DNA from 2 places in the Microbispora sp. CA-135349 genome. Region 1 is predicted to be linked to the other one. Evidence: riboswitches for the same ligand, from Rfam matches in the RefSeq annotation. Region 1 holds a riboswitch; the other holds the start of a gene.

The links. A riboswitch is a leader RNA that binds a small molecule or an ion and turns the genes downstream of it on or off. The one in region 1 is predicted to bind cobalamin.
Region 2: linked by a shared signal. The riboswitch ahead of ACQPZZ_RS25930 (ribonucleoside-diphosphate reductase subunit alpha) and the one ahead of ACQPZZ_RS20585 (cobyric acid synthase) in region 1 are both predicted to bind cobalamin.

What each region holds. Positions count from the first base shown of each region.
Region 1 covers NZ_CP192001.1:4,387,829-4,397,142, forward strand. The annotation lists gene ACQPZZ_RS20570 (FtsX-like permease family protein) at 1-1,058, opposite strand, end outside; gene ACQPZZ_RS20575 (FtsX-like permease family protein) at 1,055-3,775, opposite strand; gene ACQPZZ_RS20580 (serine/threonine-protein kinase) at 3,859-5,409, shown strand; cobalamin riboswitch at 5,472-5,596, shown strand; gene ACQPZZ_RS20585 (cobyric acid synthase) at 5,649-7,181, shown strand; gene ACQPZZ_RS20590 (histidine phosphatase family protein) at 7,175-7,777, shown strand; gene ACQPZZ_RS20595 (VWA domain-containing protein) at 7,774-9,314, shown strand, end outside.
Region 2 covers NZ_CP192001.1:5,622,451-5,631,764, forward strand. The annotation lists gene ACQPZZ_RS25910 (DUF5685 family protein) at 79-1,350, shown strand; gene ACQPZZ_RS25915 (hypothetical protein) at 1,439-3,055, shown strand; gene ACQPZZ_RS25920 (mechanosensitive ion channel family protein) at 3,117-4,172, opposite strand; gene ACQPZZ_RS25925 (ribonucleotide-diphosphate reductase subunit beta) at 4,216-5,226, opposite strand; gene ACQPZZ_RS25930 (ribonucleoside-diphosphate reductase subunit alpha) at 5,217-7,430, opposite strand; cobalamin riboswitch at 7,565-7,796, opposite strand; gene ACQPZZ_RS25935 (Bug family tripartite tricarboxylate transporter substrate binding protein) at 7,842-8,780, opposite strand; gene ACQPZZ_RS25940 (hypothetical protein) at 8,992-9,314, shown strand, end outside.

The DNA.
Region 1 (9,314 bases):
GCGAGCGCGACCGCTCCCCCGCACGCGAGCACGACCCGTGCCAGGGACGCGCCACGTGCGCGCATCAGCAGCAGGTCGCCGCGCACCCGCCGGACGAGCAGCAGCACCGCCAGGGCCGTGGTGCCCAGGCACACGACGGCCAGCCCGCTCAGGAACACCGCGATGAGCGCGCGGGTGACGGCCATCCGGTCCAGGTATTCCCTGAGGATGCGGTCGAACCCGGTCGACAGGGCGAGTTCGAGGTCCTGCCTCCCCAGGCGGCGGCCGAACTCCTCCGTGGCGGCGAGCACCGCCGCCGCGTCCCCCGCGGTGATCCGGCCGGGCACCGGGGTGACGAGCCACTGGTAGGTCAGCGGCATGGGGACGCCCGCGAGGCTGTCGCCGTCGGCGAGACCGGCCACGATCAGGTCGTCCTCCTCGGCGCGCGGCGCGCGACGGTGGACGACACGGGTGAGCTCCGGCTCGGCGGCCCAGAACCGGTCGGCGGGGCGCACCGGCTCGAACAGGCCCGTGACCGTCGCGGTCAGCGCGCCGGGGAGGCCGGACCCGGCCAGCGCACCGAGATCGAGCGTGTCGCCCGTCCTGATCGACATCTCGGCGGCGGCGACGGCGGGGACGGACACTTCGAGACGTGTGCCCGAGCCGGGACCGGGCGGACGGCCCTCGACATAGCGGACCCGCCGGTCCGCCCCCGACACCCACTGCAGGGTGAGATAACGGTGGGTCCGCTGGTCGATGAGCCTCGGCGCGGCCGCTAACCCGAAGTGCGGCTCGTCGCCCGCGACCTTCCTGAGCGCAGGGGGGAGCAACCCGCGCCAGGCGCCGTCCGCCCGCGCGGCCTCGGCCGTGGTTCCCAGGGCCGTCAGGTCGAAGCGCCGGTCGAACCGCACCGCCAGCGTGGCGGTGACGGGCGGCGCGGAACCGACGGCCGCCCTCGCCGCCGCGTCGAGGGACGACTCGACCGTCCGGGGCAGCGCGGAGACGGTCAGGGCGGCGCCGAACACCAGCGCGGCCAGCAGCGCCGCCACACCCCTGTGCGCACCCAGCAGGCGGATCACGGCGCCTCCCCGTCTCGCAGCGCGGCGGCCGGCTCGCGGCGGTGCAGCGACCGCGCGAGCCCCGCCACGATCACGGACAACACCGCGATGACCGCGGCCACCAGCGCCGCCACCTGCGCCCATGGGACGTGGAGGAGCACGGGCAGCGCGCCGGTGGCCGCGGTGGACACCATCGGCGGCACCACCGCGGCGGAGACGACCACGGCGAGCGCCACTCCGCCGGCCGGCGCGAGCCCGATCACGAACGACTGCTCGGCCGCGAGCAGGCCGAGCGTCTGCCGGAAGTTCACGCCGAGCGCGCCGAGCACGGCGAACTCGCCCCTGCGCTCGCGCGCCAGAACCGCCGCGTTGACCAGGAATCCCAGCACGGCGAACGCCAGCGCCGCCGCGAAGCCGAGCAGCAGCGCCCCCTGCAGGCCGGCCGCCGTGGGGTCGTCCCTGAGGCCGCGGGTGAGCGCGGCCACAGCGGTCACCTCGCCGGTCTCCCGCCCGGTCGCCGCCAGCGCGGCGGCTGCCCGCGTCGTGTCGTGCCCGCCGGCGGCCAGCCACCACTCCGTCACCGGCCACTGCGTCGCCTGCTCGCCTTGTCCCCCCTGCCCGCCGTGCGCCCGCAGCGCCGCCAGGTCGGCGAGCAGGGCCGGAGTCCCCTCCGGCGTGCCCGGCATCGCCGCGACGACGCCCACGACCTCGATCGGCATCGTCGCCGTGCCGGCCGTGATCCGTACGGTGTCCGCCAGGCCCTCGGTCACCACCACCCGCAGCGTCTCTCCGGGTGGACCGGCGAGCCGGGCCGCGAGCCCTGCCGGTGACAGCCGCGACAGGTCGGGACGCAGCAGCATGACACGGCCGAGTTCTGTGGCGTCCATGGCGATCAAAGTGGCGTCTCCGCCGTTCGCGACGACCGTGACGCGGTGCGCCGGTGCGGCCGCCACGATCCCCGGCAGCCCGGTGAAGGTCCGCGTGCCGTCCCCCGCGTGAGCCGCGACGCGCAGGTCGGCGCCCACGAGATGCCGGGCCCGGTCCTCCTGTACGCCGCGCCAGGTCGCGGCGGTGGCCAGGGACATCACGCCGATCGCCACCGCCATCGTCAGCAGCAGCGCCGGCCCCGAATAGCGGGCCGGGCGCCGGCTCACCTGCCGGGCGGCCAGAACCGGGCTGAAGCCGGAGCGCCGCCGCGTCGCCCGCTCGGCGACCCCGGCCACGGCGGGCACCAGCCGCAGGGCGGCCATGCCGCCGCTGAGCAGAGCCAGCGCCGGTCCCGCCCCGATGAGCGGGTCGAGCCCGAGCTCGCCGCCGAGCCGGGCGGTTACGCCGGCGTCCTGGTCACGCAGGCGCCAGACGGCGAGGCCCGCCACGACGAGCAGAGCCATGTCGGCCCCGGCGCGCTGGATCAGGCCCGGCCGGTCGTCGCGCCCCCGCGCCGCCTGCTCCTCGGCGTACGTACGGCGGGCGGCGAGGAGGGGCGGGGCCGCCAGCATGGCGGCGCAGGCGAGCGCGACCGCCGCCGCGGCCGCGAACGTGGCTCCGTCCGGCGCTCCGGGCGGCCGCACGCCGGTGGCCTCGATCCAGGGGAACGCGCTCACCAGCCCCAGGAGGACGGGCGCGAGGAACGGCGCCGCCGGCACGCAGGGCAGCGCGATCAGCAGCGCCTCCCCCGCGGCCAGAGCGGCCAGCCGCGGCGACCCGCCGCCCCTCGACCGCAGCAGGGCCGTCTCCATCCGGCGGTGCTCGGCGAGCAGCCGCGCGGTCAGCGCCAGCGCGTACGCGCCCAGCACCAGCAACTGGAACACCGGGACCAGCATGGTCGAGCGGGCGGTCAGGGCGCCACGGTCGAGCCGCAGCAGCGTCGCGGACAGCGTCTCGGTGACCGCGCACCGGGGGCAGCCGGCCCGCACGTCGGCGGAGACCCCGGCGGCCGACGTGGACAAGGCCCGCAGCCGGTCGGGCGGAAGCCGGCGCAGGTCGGGTTCGGCCAGCCAGCGGGCCGAGTCGCCGGTCGTGAACCGGCCGAGGAAGGCGCCGGCCGGCACGACCAGGGGCCCCCGGGAGGTGAAGTCGCCCGTCCGCGTGCCGTAGCGCAGCAGGTCCTCCCCCGCCCAGCGCGGGTCGCCGGGGTCGCGCAACCGGAAGACGCCGGTGACCCGTACACGGACCGGCGCGCCGTCCAGGCGTCCCACGACGGTGAACTCGTCGCCGGCGGACACCCTCATGGCCCGCGATGCCGGCTCGGACAGCGCCGCTTCCACCGTTGCCTCCGCCCCCGCCGTGGGGCCGCCCTCGGCCGGCCAGTGCCCGCTCACCAGGTCCGTCCGGCCGTCCAGTCCCTCGTACGTGGCGAACCGGGTCAGCACGGGCTGGTCATCGCCGCGCGCCCGTCCCCGCAGCGCGTAGGAGCCGGACTCGACGCGCACCGTGACCCGTACGGGCACTTCCGGGTGGGCGTGGGCGATCCCCGCGCGCACGGCCCGGTCGACGCCGGTGAAGTCCCTCGCCGTGACCGAGGAGGTGACGACGGTGGCGGTGGCGCCGAGCGGCGCCGTCTCCAGGGCCCGGCGCACGCCCGTCTGGGTCGCCGACCCCGCGTGCAGCAGGAGCGCCGAGATCGCCGTGGTCGCGAGCAGGATGGAGCCGAAAGCGGCGGTCAGCAGCAGGGGCTCGGCCAGGGCGCGCCGGACCACCAGCGGCAGCCGCGCCCGGACCGTCCCCACCACGTCCATCCCGGCATGATGGCAAGCATGATCGGGAAGTGCCACCGTTCCGTTCATTTAGGGTGAGGGGAAAACGGGCCGAGGAGGGCTGCATGCCTGCGGTGGAGCCGTTGCTGCCCGGAGATCCGGCCGAGATCGGCGGCTGCCGGCTGGAGGGCCGCCTGGGTGCGGGCGGCCAGGGGGTGGTCTACCTCGGCCGTACGGCCGAGGGCGCGCCGGTGGCGGTCAAGCTGCTGCACGAGCCGGCGTACGGGGGCCGGCCGGGTGACGAGGACGCCCGCCGCCGCTTCGCGCGGGAGATCGCCGCCGCGCGGCGGGTCGCGCCGTTCTGCGTGGCCCGGGTGCTCGGCTTCGACCTCGACGGCCCGCGGCCCTACGTCGTGAGCGAGTACGTGGACGGCCCCACGCTGCAGCGGGCGGGACGGCGGTCCGGGCCCGCCCTGCACCGGCTGGCCGTCGCGACCGCGACCGCACTCGCCGCCGTGCACCGGGCCGGGATCGTCCACCGCGACTTCAAGCCCGCCAACGTGCTGCTGGGGCCCGACGGTCCGAGGGTCGTCGACTTCGGGGTCGCACGCCGTCTCGACGCGACCACGACGACCGGTGGCGCCCTCGGCACGCCCGCCTACATGGCGCCCGAGCAGATCGCCGGCGAGCCGCCCGCGCCCGCCTGGGACGTGTTCGCGTGGGGCGGCGTGATGGTGTTCGCCGCCACCGGCAGGCCGCCGTTCGGCGACGACGCGCTGCCCGCCGTGCTGAACCGCGTGCTCACCCAGGAGCCCGACCTCGGCGACCTGGAGGAGCCGCTGCGCTCCATCGTCGCGCTGGCCCTGCGCAAGGACCCCGCACAGCGCCCGGACATCCTCGACATCACGATGCGGCTGCTCGCCGCGGCGCCGGAGGGGACCGCCGGGGACGTCCCGGACCTGCTCGCCGCCGCGGGGCGTCCCGTTTCTCCGGACCAGGACACCGTGCCCTCACGGCGGGGCTCCGGCCGCCGCCGTGGGCTGCTCGCGGGGGCGGCGGTCACACTCGCGGCCGCGACGACGGGGGCCGTGCTGCTGTCCGTGCTCCCGTCCGGAGGCGTCGCCGGCGGTGACGGCGACCGTGACGGCGACCGTGACGGCGACCGTGACGGCGACGGTGTCGCGCGGCACATTGCGGCCGCCGTCACTCCGGCCCCCTCGCCCACCACCTCACTCACGGGGACATTCGCAGGGACACCCACGCGGACGCCGGCTCCGGCGCCGAGTCCGACGTTCAGTTCGGCGCCCGGTCCGGCGCCCACCGTGCGCGTGCCCCTGCGCTTCACGGCACGCTTCGCGGGCGTGTGGCGCGGCAGGGTGGACTACGAGCCCGGCGCGTACGACACGCTCGTGCTGACCGTGCCGAAGGGTGGCGACACCGTCACCGAGCAGTTCGTCGACTACCGGTGCGTAGGCAGGTCCAGACTCCAGGTGGTCAGCGGGACGACCGTGCGCCTGAAGCGGGTGTCGATGCGGGGCAACTGCGTGCGCAACGGCACGATCTACCTCACCGTTCACGACAACGGGACGATGACCTTCGACTACAACGGGCACGGCGAGAACGAGGTCACGAAGAACGAGCCGTTCTACATGATCGCCACGTTGAAACGCACATAGCGGCACACTTGCGGAACGTCCGGCATGAAGGTGTATGTTGACCACCGCAAGCGACGGACGCGGAGGAAGCCGGTGTGAATCCGGCGCGGTCCCGCCACTGTCACCGGGGAGCGACCCTCACCCACGCCACTGCCCCGCACGGGCGGGAAGGCTGAGGGAAAGCGCGGATCCGGGAGCCAGGATACTCCGGCCGTCGGACCTTCTACCGGGGGCGCGGACACCCCCAGGGGGGACATCCCATGGCCGGGGCGCCCGGCGGCGGCCTGCTGGTCGCGGGCACCACCTCCGATGCCGGGAAGAGCGTGCTGGTGGCCGGTCTGTGCCGGTGGCTGGCCCGCCGCGGCGTACGGGTCGCGCCGTTCAAGGCGCAGAACATGTCGCTGAACTCCTACGTCACGGCCGACGGCGCGGAGATCGGGCGGGCCCAGGCCGTGCAGGCGGCCGCCTGCGGGCTGGAGCCGACGGCCGACATGAACCCGATCCTGCTCAAGCCGGGCAGCGACCGCCGTAGCCAGGTAGTCGTGCGCGGACGGCCTGTCGCGGACGTGGACGCGCTGGAATACCGCGCGCATCGCGACGAGCTGCGCGCGATCGCCGTGGAGTCGTACCGGCGGCTGGCCGACGAGTTCGACGTGGTGATCTGCGAGGGGGCGGGCTCCCCGGCGGAGATCAACCTCCGGGCGGGGGACATCGCGAACATGGGGCTGGCCAGGGCCGTCGGGCTGCCGGTGATCGTCGTGGGCGACATCGACCGCGGCGGCGTCTTCGCGCACCTGTACGGCACGGTCGCCCTGCTCGACGCCGCCGATCAGGCGCATATTTCCGGATTTATCGTGAACAAGTTCCGGGGCGCGCGGGAGCTGCTCGCGCCGGGGCTGGACATGATCGAAGGGCTGACCGGGCGCCGGGTCTACGGGGTCGTCCCGTGGCTCGACGGGCTGTGGATGGACGTCGAGGACTCGCTGTCGCTCGACAACCGGCCGGGAGGGAACACGGGGAACACGGGGAGCGCCGCGGCTGACGGCGCGTTGCGGGTGGCCGTCGTGCGCTATCCACGCATCTCCAACTTCACCGATGTGGACGCGCTGGCCGCCGAGCCGGGGGTCACGGTCGGCTTCGTCACCTCACCCGCCGCCTGCGCCGGCGCCGACCTGCTGATCCTGCCGGGTTCGCGGGCCACGGTGGACGATCTGGCCTGGCTGCGCGAGACCGGCATCGCCGACCTCGTCGTCCGCAGGACGGGTCCGGTGCTCGGGATCTGCGGCGGCTACCAGATGCTCGCCCGCACCATCACCGACCACGTGGAGTCCGGCGCCGGCACGGTGCCCGGCCTGGGGCTGCTCCCCGCCGACGTCGCGTTCGCGAGGGAGAAGACCCTCGGGCGGCCGGTCGGCGAGGGCTACGGGCATCCGGTACGCGCGTACGAGATCCATCACGGGGTCGTCACCCACGACGGGGGTGAGCCGTTCCTCGACGGGTGCCGCGCCGGAAACGTGTGGGGCACGACCTGGCACGGCGCGCTGGAGAACGACGGGTTCCGGCGAGCCTTCCTCGGGGAGGTGGCGAGGGCGGCGGGGCGGGAGTTCCGGGGTGATCCGTCGCTGTCGTTCGCGGGGCTGCGGGAGGCGCGGCTGGACGCGCTCGGGGACCTGGTCGAGCGGAACGTCGACACCGACGGGCTGCTCTCGCTCATCGGAAGCGGGCCCACGCCGGGCCTGCGGGCCCTGCCGCCCGGCGCGAGCGGTGCGAACGGCGCGGCCGGCCCATGTTGATCATTCGCCAGGCGGGAACGCCCGGCACACGCCGCGCCTGTTTCCCCGCCCCCGAGGACGCCGATCCGTCGGGGCTGGCGCAGGCCGCCGCCCTGCGCCGCACCGACCTGGCCCGCACCGACCTGGCCCGCACCGACCTGGCCCTCCCCGATGACGCGGTGGTCTTCGCCGCGCCCTGGCCCGCGGCCGTGGCGACCGCGCGGGCCGCGTCCGGGCGCGAGCCGGTCGTGGCCGGTGCGCTCGCCGAGGCCGATTACGGCACCTGGGCGGGACGGCCGTTCGCGGAGATCGCCGAGACCGAGCCCGAGGGTCTCGGCGCCTGGCTGACCGACCCGGACGCCGCCCCGCACGGCGGGGAGAGCCTTTCCGAGCTGGGCGCGCGGGTGGCCGCGTGGCTGGAGTCGGTGCACGCGGACGCCGCCCGCGTGGTCGCCGTCTGCGACGCCGGGCCCGTCCGGGCCGCGCTCGCGCACGCGCTCGGCCTGCCCGCGACGCGGGCCGCCTTGTTCGACATCGCCCCGCTGTCCCGCACCGAGCTGGCCGCACGGCACGGCGGCTGGCGGATCGCCTACGTCAACAGGAAGGCCGCCCTGTGAACTCCGCCTATCCGTTCAGCGCCGTCGTCGGGCTCGCCGATCTGAAGCTGGCCCTGGTGCTCAACGCGGTCTCGTCCCGGGTCGGCGGCGTTCTCGTCCGCGGCGAGAAGGGAACCGCGAAGTCCACGATCGTACGCGCGCTGGCGGCGCAGTTGCCGCAGGTCGCGGTGGTGGCGGGGTGCCGGTTCCACTGCGACCCCGGGGCGCCGGACCCCGGCTGCCCCGACGGGCCGCACGAGCCGGACGCGGCAGGGGCGCTGCGGGCGGCGTCCCTCGTCGAGCTTCCTGTGGGGGCCTCCGAGGACCGGCTGGTCGGTTCGCTCGATCTGGAACGGGCGCTGACCGAGGGCGTCAAGGCGTTCGAGCCGGGGCTGCTCGCGGCGGCCCACCGCGGCGTGCTCTACGTGGACGAGGTCAACCTCCTGCACGACCACCTCGTGGACCTGCTGCTCGACGCGGCCGCGCTCGGGGTCTGCTACGTCGAGCGGGAGACCGTTTCGATCCGGCATGCCGCGCGGTTCCTGCTCGTGGGGACCATGAACCCGGAGGAGGGCGAACTGCGGCCGCAGTTGCTCGACCGGTTCGGGCTGACCGTGGAGGTGCGCGCGACGCGGGAGCCGGACGAGCGGGCCGAGGTCGTACGGCGGCGCTTCGCGTTCGACGCCGATCCGGAGGGGTTCGCCGCGCGCTGGGCCGCGGAGGAGGCCGCCCTGGCCGCGCGGATCGCGCGTGCCCGTGCCGTCGTCGGGTCGGTGCGGCTGCCCGACTCGCGGCTGCGGCAGATCACGGCCGTCTGCGCGGGGTTCGGGGTGGACGGGCTGCGGGCCGATCTCGTCACGGCGCATGCGGCGGTGGCGCACGCCGCCTGGCAGGGCCGGGACGTGGTGACCCGGGAGGACGTCCGGGTGGCGGCCCGGCTGGCGCTGCCCCACCGGCGTCGCCGGGATCCGTTCGACGCGCCCGGCCTGGACGAGCGTCTTCTCGACGAGCTCCTCGACCAGGCCGAGCCCGCCGCCCCCGAGGACCCCGAAGATCCCGACAATCCCGGCGGTCCTGAGGGTCCCGACAGCCCGGGTCCCGACGACTCCGGCGGACCCGGCTCCGGCCGGTCCGAGGGCCCTGACGGCTCCGGCGGCCCGGGTGCCGGCAGCGGCGCCCCCGAAGGCACTGCGGACGTCTCAGAAGGGTCCGGCTCCGTGGGGTCCGGCTCCGAAGAATCGAACCCCGCCGCCGGCTCCGGCGGCCGGCCTCACGACGACCGTCCCCAGGACGTGGCCGCGGCCGGTGCTCCGTTCCGCGTGCCCGTTCTCACTGTCGCCGGAGTCGGGGCGGGCGTCGCGGGGCGGCGGTCGAGTGGCCGGGGGCGGCACGGCCGGACGATCGGGACCCGCGTCCCGACCGGCGCCGGCCCCGCCGGCATCGACCTCCCCGCGACCCTCCTCGCCGCCGCCCCGCACCAGCTCCGCCGCGGCAGGCGGGGCCCCGGCCTCGTCCTCACGCGGGACGACCTCCGCGAGCCCGTCCGCGAAGGCCGCGA
Region 2 (9,314 bases), 1.2 Mb from region 1:
TTCCTCAAATTCCTCTCTGGTGGCATAATCGCCGCGCAGCGGGATGATCCCGTACGCATAACCCCAAGGAGTCTCTGGGTGTTCGGGATCCTCCGGCCGTGTGCCCGCCACTCCTGCCCGTCCGTCCACGAGGCCTGGCGCGCGCACCTGTGCGGGCTGTGCCTGACACTGCGGGACCGGCACGGGCACCTGGCCCGCATGGCGACCAACTACGACGGCCTCATCCTGTCCGTCCTGACCGAGGCGCAGTCGCGGGTTCACTCAGGGGCCCGATCAGGGGCCGGGCCGCGAGCGGGGACGGGGCCGAACCGGCGCACCGCCGGGCCCTGCGCGCTGCGCGGCTTCCGGCCGGCGCAGGTGCTGCCGTCGGACGACGCGGGCGCCCGACTGGCCGCCGTGGTCTCGCTGGCCCTCGCCGCGGGCAAGATCCGCGACCACGCGTCCGACGGCGACGGGATCGCGGCCCAGCGCGTGGCCGGTGTCCCGATGCGCGTCACGGCCGCCGCCTGGGCCTCGGCCGCCCGCCGCGGCGCGGAGTCGATCGGATTCGACACGGCCGTCCTGACCGAGGTCTCGGCCCGCCAGGCGCTGCTCGAGGCGTCCCCCGGGCGCGCCCTGCTCGACGTCACGGAACCCACCGAGACCGCGGTGGCCGCGGCCTTCGCGCACACGGCCACGCTCGCGGGCCGGCCGGGCAACGCCGAGAGCCTGCGCGAGGCCGGACGTTTCTTCGGCCGGATCGCCCATTTGATCGACGCGGTCGAGGACCTCGCCGAGGACCGGGCCCGAGGGGCCTACAACCCGCTCGACGCGACCGGCACCTCGCCCACCGAGGCCCGTCGGGTGTGCGAGGACGCGCTGCACGGGCTGCGCCTCGCCGTACGCGACCTCGACCTGGAGGAGCGGCACCTGGTCGAGGCGCTGCTGTGCGGCGAGACCCGCCGCGCCGTCGACCGGGCGTTCGGGACACGGGCCCACGGCGCCGCCTGCGCGGCGCACCGCGCGCCGGCCGGGGACACCTCCCCGGCGCCGCCGGACGCCCCGCCCGGCGGCTCCCCCCAGGGCCCCGGCGACCGCCCGGGGCTCGGACTGACGGCGGCGGCCGGGGTGGCGGTCTTCCTGACCTGCGGGCTCTATCGCCCGCCGTGGAGCACCGAGCGGAACGCGCCATGGCACGAACGCTGCTTCTGCGACCAGTGCGACTGCTGCGACTGTTGCGACTGCTGCTCGTCCTGCTCCGACGGAAGCTCGGGCGACGGCGGCTCGGGCGACGGCGGCTGCGGTGACGGATGTTGCTGTGGTGACGGGTGTTGCTGCGGTGACGGGTGCTGCTGCGACTGCGGTTCCTGAGGCCGGACCCCACGCCTGTGCGGCGCATCGGCGACCGGGCCCGCCGGAGTGCCGGGCCCCTAGGAAGATCGGCGATATCGTCGTGCCCATGCGGAGATCGCGGCCCCCCTTCCGCCGGCTCACCCCCGCCGAGCGACGGCTGTGGGACGCCTATCCCACCGGCGCCTGGGTCGACCTGCGCCATGGCCGGGCGGTGGACTCCTCCTCCGGCGGCGCGTGGGGCTCGAAAGGCTTGTGGGGCGGCTCACGGGTGGTCCGCGCCGAGGTGATCGCCGCCTTGGTGCTCGACCGGGGCGCCGGCGGATCGCCCTGGGTGCCGGGTGTCCGGCTCGCCGGAGCCCGGATCGTCGGCGACCTCAACCTGTCCGACGCCACGATCGAGGCGAAGCTCCACCTGCTCGACTGCCACATCGCCGGAACGGTCTCGCTCAACGACGCCAGGACCAGGGGCGTACGGCTGCGGCGCTGTGACATCCTGCGCTTCCGAGCCAGCAGGGCCACGATCGACGGGCTGCTCGACCTCGACGGATCGGTCGTCCACGCGGGGGTGCGCCTGGACAACGCCCACGTGACCGGGCAGCTCCGGCTCTCCGGCACGCGCGTGGGCACCCCCGGCGAGGCGCCGTACCGCGAACCGGGGGCGGACCCGGCGGAACCGGGTTCCTGGGGACTGGGTTCCCGGGGACTGAACGGCTGGAACGGGCCGGAGGGATCGGAGGAGCCGCGGACCTGGGAGTCGGTGGCACTGTGGGCCGGCGGGCTCGTGGTGGACGGCAGCGCCTTCCTGCGCGACATGCGGGCCACGGGCGGGCTGCGGCTGATCGGCGCCCGCTTCTCCAGCGGGCTCTATCTCCAGGGCGCCGTCATCACGACGGACGGCACTCCCGCCGTGCACGCCGACCACCTGCAGGCCGCCGCGGCCGAACTCGGCGCGGGGTTCACCGCCGACGGGACCGTACGGCTGCGCGGCGCGCGTATCGGCGGGGTCCTGTCGTTCCACGGCTCGGTGCTGCGGGCACCGGGACGGGTGCTGCACCTGAGCCACATGCAGGCCGACGAGCTCATTCTGCTGCCCGAGTCGATCGAGGGCGAGGTCAACCTCGGCTACTCCCGCCTGGGGGTGCTGTTCGATCGCCCGGAAGGCTACCCGGGCGACGTGCGGCTCAACGGACTGACGTACGAGTCGCTGCGCGGGCCGGCGACCCTGGCGGACCGGCTCTCCTGGCTGCGGTGCGATCCCGGCGGCTACCTGCCCCAGCCGTACGAGCAACTGGCGGCCTATTACCGGCGGATCGGGCACGAGCCGGACGCGCGGCGGGTGCTGCTGGCCCGGCAGCGGGCCCGGCGGCGGACGCTGCGGCTGCCCGGGCGGCTGTGGGGCCGGCTGCTCGACGGCCTCGTGGGGTACGGCTACCGGCCCTGGCTCGCCGGCCTGTGGGCCGCCCTGCTTCTCGCCACGGGCACGATGATCTTCACCCAGTGGCCGCCGCATCAGATCGGGCTGGACGAGTCGCGCCACTTCAACGCGTTCGTCTACACGCTCGATCTGCTCGTGCCGGTGAGCGTGTTCGAGCAGCGGGGCGCCTGGGAGCCGGCCGGATGGACCCAGTGGCTGGCGAACGGTCTGGTCGCCGCGGGCTGGATCCTCGCCACCGCGCTCATCGCCGGCGCGAGCAGGCTGCTGCGCCCGTCCAACGCCCCCTGACACCCGCCGCCCGGCTCCCAAGGCCCCAAGCCCCGATGATCAGGCAGGTGATCCGGCGGGGTCAGCGGGCGGGGGTGTCGACGCGCAGGCGGGGAAGGCTCTCGGGATACTTCTCGCGGATGAACCCGACCAGGTGCTCGCGGATGTCGCAGCGCAGGTCGAAGGCGCTCGCCGAATCGGCCGCGCTCATCAGGGCGCGCAGCTCGACCAGCCCGCCCGGGGTGATGTCGGTGACCTGGAGCGTCCAGTCCTTCTGGTCCCACAGCGGGTTGTCGCGCAGCGCCCGGTAGAGCTCGGCGCGCACCTCCTCGACCGGGACCGACCAGTCCACGCGCAGGTACACGCTGCCGAGGATGCGGCTCTCGTGGCGCGTCCAGTTCTCGAACGGGTTGGTGGTGAAGTAGGACACCGGCAGGATGAGCCGCCGTTCGTCCCACAGGCGCAGCGCCACGTAGGTGAGGGTCAGCTCCTCGATCCGGCCCCACTCGTCCTCCACCACGACCACGTCGTCGAGCCGCAGCGCGTCGCTGAAGGCCAGCTGCAGCCCGGCCAGCATGTTGCCGAGCGTGGACTGGGCCGCGATGCCGCCCACCACACCGGCGATCCCGGCGGAGGCGAGCAGCCCCGCGCCGAGCGCCCGCACCTGCGGGAAGGTGAACAGCATCGCCCCGAGCGCGAGCACCACGACGACCGCCGCCGACACCCGGCGCACCAGCGCGATCTGGGTGCGGATGCGCCGGGCCCTGCGGTTGCGCTCGCCCTCGACCCGCGTGAGCCGGTCGAGGACGACGTCGGTCACCGCGTACGCCGCCTGGATCATCAGCCAGGTCACGCAGGCGATCAGCAGCAGCGACAGCACCTGCTGGAAGCCGTGGGAGTCCGACCCCGGCATGTCGGGGTCGTAGGCCGCCTTGACGGTGCCGACCACCGCCGAGGCAAAGCCCGGCCAGGTGCACCGGCGCACGAACGGCCCGGCGAGCGCCCATCGCTCCCCTATCAGGCGTGATTTGAGCACCCGCCGGACCAGTTCCACCGCGGCGATCGCCGTGGCCACCGCGATCGCCAAGGTCGCCCAGTTCCATGCTGCCGCTGTGACGGCGCCCCCTGTCGTCGTCATGGGGTTCCCTTTGCCCTTTATGGGAGCGCCGAAAACAGCGAGATCAGAAGGCTTCGTCGAAGCTGACGTCGCCTTCGACGGCCACCTGGTAAGCCGAGACCCGGCGCTCGAAGAAGTTCGCCAGCTCCTGCACGTCCTGGAACTCCATGAAGGGGAAGGGGTTGTCCGTGCCGTACCGCACGGGCAGGCCGAGCCGGGCGAGCCTGCGGTCGGCGACGTACTCCAGGTAGCGCCGCATGTTGTCGGCGCTCATGACGCCGTGCCCGTCGCCGCACAGGTCGCGGGCGAAGGCGAGCTCGGCGGCGACCGCCTCCTCCATCATCCGCGTCACCTGGGCCGCCAGCTCGGCGTCGAACAGGTCCGGCTCCTCGCGGCGCACGGTGTCCACCACCTCGAAGGCGAACTCCATGTGCATCGACTCGTCGCGGAACACCCAGTTGGTGCCCGTGGCGAGGCCGCCGAGCAGGCCGCGCGAGCGGAACCAGTAGACGTACGCGAAGGCGCCGTAGAAGAACAGGCCCTCGATGCAGGCGGCGAAGCAGACGAGGTTGAGCAGGAAGGCCCGCCGGTCCTCCCGGGTCTCCAGCCGGTTCAGCTCGCTGATCGAGTCGATCCAGCGGAAGCAGAACTCCGCCTTGTCGCGGATCGACGGGATGTGCTCCACGGCCGCGAACGCCTTGACCCGCTCGTCGTGGTCGGGCAGGTAGGTGTCCAGCAGCGTCAGGTAGAACTGGACGTGCACCGCCTCCTCGAACAACTGGCGGCTCAGGTACAGCCGCGCCTCGGGGGCGTTGACGTGCTGGTAGAGGTTCAGCACGAGGTTGTTGGCCACGATCGAGTCGCCGGTGGCGAAGAACGCCACGAGCCGGTTGATCAGGTGCCGCTCCCCCTCGTCGAGGGTCGCGAGGTCGGCGAGATCGGAGGCGAGGTCGACCTCCTCCACCGTCCAGGTGTTCCTGATCGCCGCGCGGTACCTCTCGTAGAACCCGGGGTAGCGCATCGGGCGCAGGGTCAGGTCCATACCGGGGTCGAGCAGCATCGTTCTCATTGGCATGCCTCGCAGATTTCCGGGTTCTCAAGGGAGCAGGCGACGGCCTCATCGGGGGTGACGGCCGGCACGGTCGTCTGGGCGATCCTCGTCGCCGGACGGGAGCGCAGGTAGTAGGTGGTCTTCAGGCCCGACCGCCAGGCGTAGGCGTACATCGAGGAGAGCTTGCCGATGGTGGGGGCGGCCATGAAGAGGTTGAGCGACTGCGACTGGTCGACGTACGGCTGCCGCGCGGCGGCCAGGTCGATGAGGGCCTTCTGCGGGAGCTCCCAGGCGGTGCGGTAGAGCGTCCTGATCTCGTCTGGGATGGTCGTGATGTCCTGGATCGAGCCGTCGTTGAGCTTGATCGCGTCGCGCATCGGCCTGGTCCACAGGCCGAGGGCCTGGAGATCGCGCACGAGATACCGGTTGACCTGGAGGAACTCTCCCGACAGCGTCTCGCGCTTGAAGACGTTGGACACCTGCGGCTCGACGCACTCGTAGCAGCCTGCGATCGAGGCGATCGTGGCCGTCGGCGCGATCGCGACCAGCAGGGAGTTGCGCAGCCCGGTCTCCGCGATCCTGGCCCGCAGCGCGGCCCACTCCTCCGGGTGCGCCGGTGCGCACGGGAAGTGGTCGGGGTGCAGCACGCCGCCCGCCGCCCGGGTCTCCTCGTAGGCGGGGTGGCGCCCGCGTTCGACGGCCAGGTCGGCCGAGGTGCCGTACGCCGCGAGCGCGATCTCCTCGGCGATGCGGGTCGACAGCGTGAGCGCCTCCGGCGCGTCGAACGGCAGGCGCAGCGCGAAGAACACGTCGGCGAGGCCCATGACGCCGAGCCCCACCGGCCGCCACTTCCGGTTGGCCGCCTCCGCCTCCGGCGTCGGGTAGAAGCCGAGGTCGATCGTCCGGTCCAAGAACCGCACGGCGGTGCGGACGGTGGCGCGCAGCCTGCCGAAGTCTACGGCGTCCCCCTCGGGGGTCAGGTGGGCGGCCAGGTTGACCGAGCCGAGGTTGCAGACGGCGGTCTCGCCGTCGCTGGTGACCTCCAGGATCTCGGTGCAGAGATTGGACAGGTGGATGACGTTGCCGGGCAGCGCGGTCTGGTTGGACGCGCGGTTGGCGGCGTCCTTGAACGTCATCCAGCCGTTGCCGGTCTGGGCGAGGGTGCGCATCATCCGGGCGTACAGGGCCCGGGCGGGCACCTGCCGGACATATCGCCCGGCGGACTCCAGTTCGCGGTAGCGGGCGTCGAACGCCTCACCCCACAGGTCGGTCAGCTCGGGGGTCTCCTTGGGGTCGAACAGCGACCACGTGCCGTCCGCCTCGACCCTGCGCATGAACTCGTCGGGCACCCAGTTGGCCAGGTTGAGGTTGTGGGCGCGGCGCGACTCCTCGCCCGTGTTGTCGCGAAGCTCCAGGAACTCCTCGATGTCGGCGTGCCAGGTCTCCAGGTAGACGCAGGCCGCGCCCTTGCGCCTGCCGCCCTGGTTGACCGCCGCCACCGACGCGTCGAGCGTGCGCAGCCACGGCACGATGCCGTTGGACAGGCCGTTGGTGCCCCGGATGAGCGAGCCGCGCGAGCGCACCCGGGTCCAGGCGACGCCGATGCCGCCGGAGTACTTCGACAGCCGCGCCACCTGGCCGTACCGCTCGTAGATGCTCTCCAGCTCGTCGCGCGGCGAGTCGAGCAGGAAGCACGACGACAGCTGCGGCCGGCGGGCGCCCGAGTTGAACAGCGTCGGCGAACTGGGCAGGTAGGCCAGGGTGGACATCAGGCCGTACAGCTCGGCCGCCTCCGCCACCGAGGCCGACAGGCCGCAGGCGACCCGCAGCAGGAAGTGCTGCGGGCGTTCCAGCACCCGCCGGGTGACCGGGTGACGCAGCAGGTAGCGGTCGTAGACCGTGCGCAGCCCGAAGTATTCGAAGCGGTCGTCGGCCGCCGGGTCGATCAGCGCGTCGAGCGACTCGGCCTCGTCGGCCACGAACGCGGCGACGACGTCGCCCAGCAGCCCGGCGGCGTGGGCGGCCGCGACCGACTCGGAGAACGTGCGCACCCCCTCGGCCGCCGCCTCCTCCGCGATCAGCCCGTTCAGCAGCCGGGCCGCCCGGCGGGAGTTCTCCGGGTCGGCGATGACCCCGGCCGCCGCCTCCTCGATGGCCTGCCACACGGCCGCCACGTCGCGCGCGCCGTCCGCCCGCGCCAGGCCGGGCGCCGGGTCGGTGATCGTCATCAGATGCCCCCTCCTCGTCGTTCCGTGTCCGGCCGGATCGGAGAAGGGGGATGCCGCGGCGCACGCGCACGAAACAGACGTGCCGTGACGGTGCGGCGAACCCTCCCGCGAGGCCCGGCGCGGGGCGCGCGCCCATGCGCGCGCCGTCACTGGCAGGTCTTCGGACTCGCGGGCGTCCGGCCGGGCTCACGCCCCACCGGTCCTACTGGCCGTCGCTTCCCGGGCGCGCTCGCGCCCAGTGCTTGAGGACACAGCACCGTGCTGTGCCGACGGCGGTCGTTCCCGCTCACCGCTGCGGGGCAGTCCCGGATTCGCACCGGGTTCCCTCTTGCCTCACCTAGGTGAACCAGCAACGCGATGGATCCTACATCTTGTGGCCCTGATCGCAACCGGCCCTACAAGTTGTGTTTTTCAGTGCAATCCGAGATCATTGAGCAGCAGAGCCGTACGGCGCGCCTCGACGGTCAGCCATTGCCGGAAGTCGTCGCCCTCGAGCCACATCGGCGTCCAGTCGTTACGCTCGCACAGGCTCCGCCATCCCGGAGTGCCGGCGACGGCCCGGCACAGATCGAGCAGGGCGTCCCGCCCGGGCGTGCCAGGCGGAGCGATCAGCCCGGTCCAGTCGGCGTACACGATCCGTACGCCCGACTCCGACAGCGTCGGCGCGTCCACTCCGGGCAGCCGCTCGGCGGAGGAGACGGCGAGCGGCCGCAGCCGTCCGGCGCGCACGTGGGGGGCGACCTCGCGCCTGCTGCCGAACCCGAGAGCGATCCGCCCGTCGAGGACCGCGGCGACGGCCTGCGCCCTGGTGTCGAACGCGACGTAGTGGAGCAGGCGCGGGTCGGCTCCCAGGCCCCGCGCGGTCAGGCCGAGCAGCAGGTGCTCCGGACCTCGGTCGGCGCCGCCGCCCACTCCGGGCCCGCCGGGGTCGCGCAGCAGAGCGGCGGCGAACTGCTCGAACGTGCGGTAGCCCGAGTCGGGAGAGGCGACCAGCACCTCCCACTCCCCCGCCAGCCGAGCGAGCGGGACGGCCCTCGTGACCAGGAGCGGGTCACGGGTCAGCGCGCAGGCGGCGAGCAGCGCCGGGTCGGCGATCACCAGATCGGTCCGCGGCCCGCCCGGCCGGGCGAGCAACTGCCCGCCGTCACCGGTCTCCCGCCTGATCCGTACGGCCCGGGCCCAGCGGCGCCCCTCGATGAGCGCCTTGAACCCGGCGGCGACGCCGTCTCCGCATCCTCCGGGCGGCCCGGGGACCGCGAGAGAGAGCTCCCTCCGGTACGGCGGCGCCTGGACGCCACACGCGCCCGCGAGGGCCAGGGCTCCCAGCGCGAGGACCGTACGGCGTCGCATGTCGGCACCCTCCCGCCCGAAGAGTCCCTTACACGCACAGACTATGAGTAACCACACCATGTCACCACATAACGGACGTTACGGCTGCGGCGATCGATGCGGGTCGCGGCGGTGGCCTGCGGGAGCACGAGGGCCGTGCCGCTTGCTGCCGGAGGACGTGGACATGCGGGAGGGCGGCCGCGCTTCGCGCCCACACCCCTACCCTGTCCGGATGGGCACCGACATCTACGGATTCATAGAGATGCGTCACCCGCACGCCGACGAGGACTGGTACGAGGGAGACGCGTGGAGCGTTTCCCTGCCTCTTTACCCGCTCTATGGCGTCAATGACTACGCGTCGCTCGGTTGCCTCTTCGGCATTCGCAACCGGCTTGGCTGGACCCCTGTCGCGGCCGGCCGGGGCCTGCCGGCCGACGTTTCGGGACCCGTCCGTACCCACTATGAGGACTGCGCGCGGATGGATGCCGCCATTCATGGCAGCACGTGGGTTTCATGGGCGGAGCTTCGTGATCTGGACATGACCGTCCGCCCCGC